Regions from separate parts of the Ruminococcus sp. CAG:57 genome, predicted to be linked through region 1. Evidence: predicted binding sites of a transcription regulator. Region 1 holds the regulator's gene; the other holds the start of a gene.

The links. Region 1 encodes LexA, which represses DNA repair genes until DNA is damaged. Its sites were predicted from a motif close to CNAACANNTGTTNG; they were not measured.
Region 2: the regulator LexA is predicted to act here: its motif matches at 2,107-2,120, upstream of uvrB (excinuclease ABC subunit UvrB).

What each region holds. Positions count from the first base shown of each region.
Region 1 is NZ_FR890700.1:104,092-108,533, reverse strand. It holds gene spoVG (septation regulator SpoVG) at 1-89, opposite strand, end outside; gene murC (UDP-N-acetylmuramate--L-alanine ligase) at 249-1,658, shown strand; gene lexA (transcriptional repressor LexA) at 1,704-2,291, shown strand; gene QVO88_RS02980 (zinc ribbon domain-containing protein) at 2,428-3,135, shown strand; gene QVO88_RS02975 (LTA synthase family protein) at 3,301-4,442, opposite strand, start outside.
Region 2 is NZ_FR890688.1:22,358-26,799, reverse strand. It holds gene uvrA (excinuclease ABC subunit UvrA) at 1-14, opposite strand, end outside; gene uvrB (excinuclease ABC subunit UvrB) at 121-2,091, opposite strand; gene QVO88_RS01090 (hypothetical protein) at 2,678-3,094, shown strand; gene QVO88_RS01085 (RluA family pseudouridine synthase) at 3,103-4,074, shown strand; gene QVO88_RS01080 (PHP domain-containing protein) at 4,281-4,442, shown strand, end outside.

The DNA.
Region 1 (4,442 bases):
GCAAAACTGCCGTCAAAGGTCAGGCTCACAACGGCTCTGAGCTTGCCCTCGTTTATAAATCTTCTGAATTTTATCTCTGTTATAGTCATTTTCATGCGTCCTTTCTTGTGATGTAATGCCTGTAGTAATATTTTTGCCTCTTTTTTTGAAAAATAATCAAAAAAGGGGTTTATTTTTTTTTAGAAATGTTATATAATAAAATAAACATACATTCTGAATTATCTATTATTCTAAGGAGTATTACAAAGATGATAACAAATGAGATCTTGAAAAATATAAAGCACGTTCATTTTATCGGTATAGGCGGCTCTGGTATGTACCCTCTGGTGCAGATATTCCATTCAAAGGGATATTTCATCACAGGCTCAGACAATAACGAAACCGAAACTCTTGAAGCCGTAAGAAAGCTTGGCATCGAAGTCTTTCTCGGTCAGAGAGCCGAGAATATCAAGGGTGCAGACCTTATAATCTATACCGCCGCAATAATGGCAGATAACCCTGAGCTTATCGCCGCAAAGGCAAGCGGTGCGATCTGCTGCGAAAGAGCCGAGATACTTGGCCTTGTCACAAGCTGGTATACGAACGCTCTTTGCGTTTCAGGCACTCACGGAAAGACCACAACTTCTTCCATGCTCACACAGATATTCGTTCAGGAGGGTACTGACCTTTCCTGCGTTATAGGTGGAAAGCTCCCAAGCATAGGCGGCTCAGGCAAGGCAGGCTCATCACAAACTATGGTCTGTGAATCCTGTGAGTTCGAGGACCATTTTCTCAGACTTTTCCCTGACGTTTCAATTATCCTGAACGTTGACGCAGACCACCTTGAGTATTTCAAGAATATTGAAAATATCATAAAGTCTTTCCATAAGTTTGCAACCATGGCTTCAAAAGCCGTTATCTATAATGGCGATGACGCAAATACCCTGAAAGCCGTTGAGGGTGTCGACAAGGAAATGATATCTTTTGGCTGGGATAAGAAAAACGATTATTCTGCCGTTATAAAGTCGAAAAAAGGCTTGCAGACACGCTTTGAGCTTTATCATAAGGGCGAGTTCGTCAGAGAGCTTACTATCCACGTTCCTGGCGACCATAACGTCATGAACGCCCTTGCAGCTATCGCTGCCGCAAGATATTCAGGCGTTTCATGGGAGGGTATCGAAAAGGGACTTGATACTTTCTTTGGCGCAATAAGACGTTTCGAGAAGATAGCCGAGGTCAAGGGCGTTACTATCGTTGATGATTACGCTCACCACCCAAAGGAGATCGAGTGTACACTGAAAGCCGCAAAGGGTCTTGATTTCAACAGAGTGTGGGCAGTTTTCCAGCCTTTCACCTATTCAAGAACAAAGATACTCATGAACGATTTTGTGAAAGCGCTTTCTATTGCAGATATTGCCGTTGTAACGGATATCATGGGAAGCCGTGAGAAAAATACCGACGGTGTTTATGCTGAACAGCTTGCAGAGAAGATACCAAATGCAGTTTGGTTCAAGACCGACCACGAGCTTGTTGACAAGCAGACTGCACAGCAGAAGGAATATAACTTCTCACAGTGTATCGACTATATAAAGAAAAACTGCAAGGAGGGCGACCTTGTTATAACTCTTGGCTGCGGAGATGTCTATAAGCTTGCAAAAAGGCTTGCAAAAGAGCTTTAGGCTTAGAAGATAAAGATTTATTGATATAACAGAAAGGACGGAGCTATGAGAAAAGTAACCGAGAACGAGAAAATGGTATTCGAGTTCATAAAGGATCGCATAGAAGAGGGATATCCGCCGACAGTTAGGGAGATATGTGCGGAGTTTGGCTTTAAGTCTACCTCAACAGCCCATAGATATATAAATAATCTCACCGCAAAAGGTCTTCTTGAAAAGGGAAATAACCAGAACAGAGCCATAAGGCTCACAGGCGGCAACGGCATGAAGATCCCCCTTGTGGGAACTGTCACCGCAGGTATCCCTATCACTGCCATTGAGGAGATAACAGACTATATAAGCTTCCAGCCTGCAAGGCATTACAGCAATCCGCTTTTTGCCCTAAAGGTAAGGGGAGAGTCCATGATAAACGCCGCTATCCTTGACGGAGATATGGTAGTTATAGAGCAGACCCCATATGCAGAAAACGGTGATATAGTCTGCGCACTTGTTGACAACGAGTCAGCTACCATAAAGACTTTCTATAAAGAGGACGGCCATTACAGACTGCAGCCTGAAAATGACACCATGGATCCTATCATAGTAGACGAAGTAAGCATACTTGGCAAGGTTGTGGGCGTTGTAAGATATCTGTAAATATAGATAAAGAAGATTTGTAGGGGCGAACAGCGTTCGCCCGTGTCATTAAAGAAAACGGGCGGATAGTCCAACATAGATATAGAAAAAACTTCGACAAACAAAACAGTTCTAAGTGTGTAAAGGATTGGTAATAATGAGCAGACATTGTACATTCTGCGGTTCTAAGCTGGAGGACGGAGCTAAGATATGCACCAACTGCGGAAAAATGGTACCTATCGCCTCATCGACCCAAAGACGTGGCGAGCAGGAGTTTATAGACCGTTCAAGGATACAGGGCATACCGAAGCGTGTTTACGAACACCCGAAAAGAGCCGAAGCAGAGGAAAGAATGCGCCGAGAGCAGGAAGCTCGCAGGGTAAAGCGTGTAAGAGAGACAGACCGAAACAGAGAAATGAGTGCGGCAGACTATAGGCGCACCCCAACTGAACATTCAAGCAGCGGCAAAGAGAATTATGGTAAGGGCAAAAAGATACTAAAGACTCTGTTTAAGATCACAGTGGTAATACTGGTGATATATTTTGTGATCGCTTTTGTGAGAATATTCAGCGTAAGACATTCCACCTACGATTTCGATACCGAAATGAAATTGGCAAGCGAAAATTACGGTGAAGCCGTTGACGCATATTTCAAAGACGGCAAGTGGAAATATAACATCTTTAAAAATCAGGTGTCCTATGAGGGAACTTCCGAAAGCGGCGACGATTATGTTATGATATTCGGCAAGAATGACGGTCAGACTGTCGTAAGGCAAATGACAAAGAACAGCAAGAAGGTCGCTTCTGACAGCATAATGAACGATGTCATGGGAATGTTCATGTTCGAGAAAAAGGTCACAGGATAAAAAAAATAAGCGCATAATTATGTAGTTATTTGTAGTGGCGAACAGTGTTCGCCCGCATTTTGACACGCATTATAAAACGAAACGGACGAAGTAAAAAAGCTTCGTCCGTTTATTGTTTTGTAGGGAATCGTCCCACTTTTTTTGTTGTTTGTGTTTTTTAACAGCCTAATTTACACTATTGTCACGCTTTTCATCAAACATTTTGTAATACTGCACAGTTTCATATTCGTTCAGCGTGTCCTTGTATTTGTCAGCCACATCATTTATAGAATACCATTCTCCGTCAGCCGTCTTGTAGCCGTAAGAGCTTATTATCGGAATGTCACAGCGTATCTTGTCAAGCTCCTGCTGATATCTCGACTTTGGGAGTCCAGCCGCTTCCATGACCTCGTTTGAAAGATAGTTAAGGCTTATATCGTCTATCTTCTCCGCTTCAACGCCCTTGTTGCTCCAAATAAGGAAAGGAGTCTGTCGAAGTCTTGAGTAATCCTCCGTTGAAAGTAAAGCCACGTCCTTGCCATAGAGATATTCCGTGAAGTCTATGATATGCGGATAATGGTCGCCGAACATTACGATTATGACCTCTTCCTGCTTGTGTCGGAAATAGTTTATAAGCTCTCCCAACGCCTTGTCAGACTGATAGATAAGATTTAGATATTCCTGTGCCGCAGGGTCGTTGTAGTCCTCAAAGGTTATCTCATGAATAACACCCTCCGGATGATCATACGGCGCATGGTTCTGCATGGTCGCTGTCCATACAAAATAAGGCGAGCCTGCATGTCTTTCATATTGCTCTTCAATATATCTGAAAATGGTTTCATCTGTGATATTTCCGTTGAAATATTGGATATCGCTCATTCTGTCCTGACAATTGTATATCCTGTCTTTGAATTGAAGCTGTTCATAGGCGTTGCCTATATCCCATAGTCCCTCAGAGCAAGGCGAGATAGCCTGCGTTGTGTAGCCAAGCTCGTTTAGCCAGCTTACAAGACCGTTTTGTTTGTCGTTGAGATATTGGGTGAATACTGCACTTCCCGACGGCAAAAAGCCAAGGGTGTTGCCGGTGAGAAATTCATACTCAGAGTTGCAGGAATAACCGCCATATGCCGAAACGGAAACATATCCGCTTATGCTTTCCTCCTGCAATTTGTGATAGTTGGGCAGATAGTCTTTGTTAGTCTTGAACTGAGCGATATGCTCAAAGTCTGCAAAGGATTCGTTCATGATAGCAATGATAGCAGGCTTTTTGTCAGCCTTTTGTACCTCATACTGAGTTATGATATCCTCAGCCTTTTGAGTGGAGTAGC
Region 2 (4,442 bases), on a different contig from region 1:
TCGTTAATTGGCATTGGTATTCTTTACTCTCCTTTTGGTATTGAAAAATCACATATTGGTATGCAGGCGGGCTACACACGTTTTGTGGATATATATCCGTTTTATGTTTCGCAAGGCTTTTTATTTCTTCTCACCCTTTAACTCCGCAATTTTATCACGCAAGAATGCGGCGTGCTCAAATTCAAGCAGCTTTGCCGCCTCTTTCATTTCCTTGGTGAGCTTTTCTATGAGCTTTGCAGTTTCCTGCTTTGAAAGCTTTGTTTTCTGCCTTGCCTCGTATTCCACCTCTTCCTTGGTGGATATCTCTATTACATCTCTTATATCCTTGACGATAGTTTTCGGAACTATGCCGTGTTCTTCGTTGAACTTCATCTGTATTGCACGACGGCGCTCCGTTTCGGTGATAGCCTTTTCCATTGAGCGTGTCACGGTGTCGGCATACATTATTACCTTGCCCTCGGCGTTTCGAGCGGCTCTGCCAATGGTCTGTATAAGTGCGCTTTCAGAACGCAGGAAGCCCTCTTTATCAGCATCAAGTATAGCCACAAGAGTTACCTCAGGCAGGTCAAGACCCTCACGCAAAAGGTTGATACCAACGAGCACATCAAACTCGCCCAGTCGCAGGTCACGGATTATCTCCATACGCTCGATAGTGTCGATATCGTGGTGCATATATCTCACCTTTACGTCAAAGCTCTTGAGATAATTTGTGAGATCCTCAGCCATTTTCTTTGTAAGAGTAGTAACAAGCACACGCTGATTTTTAGCGGTACGCATATTTATCTCGCTGAGCAAATCCTCTATCTGACCCTCAGTCGGCTTTACGATTATCTCAGGGTCAAGCAGACCTGTCGGTCTTATGACCTGCTCCACTATCTGCTGTGACTTTTCCTGCTCAATAGGTCCTGGGGTAGCTGACACGAACACCGCCTGATTGATATGAGAATAAAACTCATCAAAGGTCAGCGGTCTGTTATCCATTGCTGACGGCAGGCGGAAGCCATAGTCAACTAGGGTCTGTTTTCGTGCTCTGTCGCCTGCATACATACCTCTTACCTGCGGCAGAGAAACGTGTGACTCGTCCACGAAAAGCACAAAATCCTCAGGTAGGAAGTCAAGCAAAGTGAACGGCGTAGAGCCTGCGGGACGTCTTGCAAGCACACGGGAATAGTTCTCGATACCGCTGCAAAAGCCTATCTCTTCCAACATCTCAATATCATAGTTGGTGCGCTGTGCGATACGCTGAGCTTCGATAAGCATATCGTTGTCTTTGAAATACTTGATACGCTCGTCAAGCTCCTGCTTTATCTCCTCGATAGCGTCATGCATTTTATCACGGCTGACAATATAATGGGAAGCAGGGAAAATTGCAGCGTGAGCAAGTGAGCAAAGCACCTCGCCAGTCACTACGTTTATTTCAGTGATACGGTCTATCTCATCTCCGAAGAACTCCACTCTTATGGCAGTGTCTGTAGAATTTGCAGGGAATATCTCCACCACATCTCCCCTGACACGAAACTTGTTTCTCACGAAATTTATATCGTTACGCTCATACTGGATACCCACAAGGTCAGCGATAAGTCTGTCACGGGATTTCTCCATACCACGACGTATAGACACCACCATGGACTTATACTCCTCAGGGTCACCAAGGGAGTAGATACAAGAAACGCTGGCGACGATGATAACGTCACGGCGTTCGGCGATAGCGGATGTAGCGGAATGGCGGAGCTTATCTATCTCGTCATTAACGGAGCTGTCCTTTTCGATATAAACGTCCTTGCTAGGCACATAGGCTTCAGGCTGATAATAGTCATAGTAGGACACGAAATATTCCACGGCATTGTTCGGAAAAAACTCCTTGAACTCAGAGCAAAGCTGAGCGGCAAGTATCTTATTATGGGCAAGCACGAGCGTTGGACGGTTTATCCTAGCAATAACGTTTGCCATAGTAAAGGTCTTGCCGGAACCTGTAACGCCCATAAGGGTCTGCTCTCTCATACCGCTTTCGATACCCTTTACTAAAGCATCCACTGCTTCGGGCTGATCGCCTGAAAGCTTATAATCTGAAACAAGCTGAAACTTATCCATAAATGCCTCCTCAATCGAACAGTTGTTTTAATTATTATATTACATTTATTTTTAATTGTAAAGGCTTTTTTATCAATATTTTTTTAATTTGCGTATATGTACGATTTTTCGGACTGGTATTGTTACTCAACCTGCGGTATCAGCTCGATGTATGTGTAGGGGCGAACACCGTTCGCCCGTCGAAGAAACAAACCCACGGTAACAACATTTTGATATAGAAACAAAATTATCCCACCGCACCCCTACAATTCAGAATTTACAGCAAATCCTGAACACGGGCGAACACTGTTCGCTCGTCGAAGTAATAAACCCACGGCAACAACAAGGTTCGGCAGCAAAAAATTCTCCCCGACAATTCTGAATTTACAGCAAATCCTGAGCACGGGCGAACACTGTTCGCCCCTACAGATTGTTCTGGAGAGGTTCTTCTGCCGCAAAATCGCTATGCTCGGTGCTTGTCCACATCTCTGTTCAGCTTTGCCCATTCCTCATTTCTCACTCCTCACTTAATACCGCTCCCCCTCTTGCATTCTCCCACACTTTAGGTTATAATATCACTATAGTAATAATTTCAGGAGGACGTAACATGAATAGATCATATGACGAATACAACTACACCCTCTCAAAGCGTGAACTGGAAGAGCTTAAATTCTTATTCATCTCTGACGATGTGGACTACAACGACACTGACAGCAACGGGCTTACTTTCCTGCTCACTGCTATCGAAAGTGCTGACTTTGTTGAGCAGGATGGTGTTCTCAAGCCCGACAAACGAAGTGTTGATTTCATTAAATGGCTCATCGCTCAAGGATCAGATGTGAACTTCCCTGCTGACAAAAAGCCTTTACAATATGCTATCAAATGTGAAGAGGAGATATCTCGCCGTAAAGGCAAAGCCTGCGATATGTCAGAAATTCTTCTGCTTCTCCGTGAAAGCGGTGCTGACAGCACCGGTCTTGACGAGCTTATTGACGGAGGATTCTCAGCTCGTGTGAAGCTCTGAGGTATGACATGAGAGAATTTATAATAAATCAGAATGACGCAGGTCAGCGTGTTGACAAGTTTCTCACAAAGGCTGTGCCGAAGCTGCCTAAAAATCTGCTGTACAAATATCTGCGCCTAAAGCGTATCAAGGTCAACGGCAAACGCTGTGAGATATCCACACGGCTTGCTTGCGGTGACGTTATGCAGCTTTACATCAATGACGAATTTTTCGAGGGCGAAGTTGCTGACAGACCTGCTTTTCTCAGTGCGCCAACGTCTTTGAATATTATTTACGAGGACGAGAATATTATCCTCTGCGACAAAAAGTGCGGACTTGTGGTACATGAGGACGAAAGCGGTTCGGCGGACACACTTATAAACAGGATACAGCACTATCTTTATGAAAAGGGTGAATACCGTCCTGAGGAGGAGCTGTCTTTTGCTCCTGCCCTTTGCAACAGGATCGACCGCAACACAGGCGGCATTGTAATATGTGCGAAAAATGCTGAAAGTTTGCGTGTGCTTAATCAGAAAGTTAAAGACAGAGAGCTTGAAAAGCTTTATCTTTGCGTGACCGTTGGCATACCAAAGGAAAAGTCTGCACGGCTCACGGCTTATCATCAAAAGGACGAGGCGACAAAGACCGTCAAGGTATCTGACAAGAAATTTGAGGGCAGCCGCACCATGATAACCTCTTATCGTGTGCTTGCGGAAAACAAGGCTGATAACCTTGCACTTCTCGAAGTTGACCTTGTCACAGGCAGGACGCATCAGATAAGGGCGCACCTTGCTCACATTGGTCATCCTCTCCTTGGTGACGGCAAATACGGAATAAATAAAGTCAACCGTGCATACAATGTGAAAACGCAGGCACTTTATTCGTACAAGCTCACCTTTAAATTCACCACTGACGCAGGTATACTTGAATATCTAAACGGCAAGAGCTTTCAGGTTAAAGACGTATGGTTTTGCGAAAAATTCTTCGGATATAAGCTCTGATGTTTCGTTAAATCGCACTATTTCGACACTGTGGATTTGTCATATACGACAAAATAATATAATTTTCGTGCAAATTTTGTGTAAATTGTTCAAAAGTGCTTGCAAATGTATATAAAATATGTTATAATTATTTAGTCAAATTTAACGGCTGTACTATATATACAGAAAATGACAGATATATTTTATAGATTTGGAGGAACAAAGGTATGACAGGAGATCTGCATTGTCACACAACACTGTCTGACGGCTCGCTTGGTATAGAAGAGGTCATTGTTCAGGCAAAAAGAATGGGACTTGACTTTCTTGCGATAACAGACCATGACACTCTTTCATCATCAAACAGAGCGCAAATACTTGGCGAACGTTAT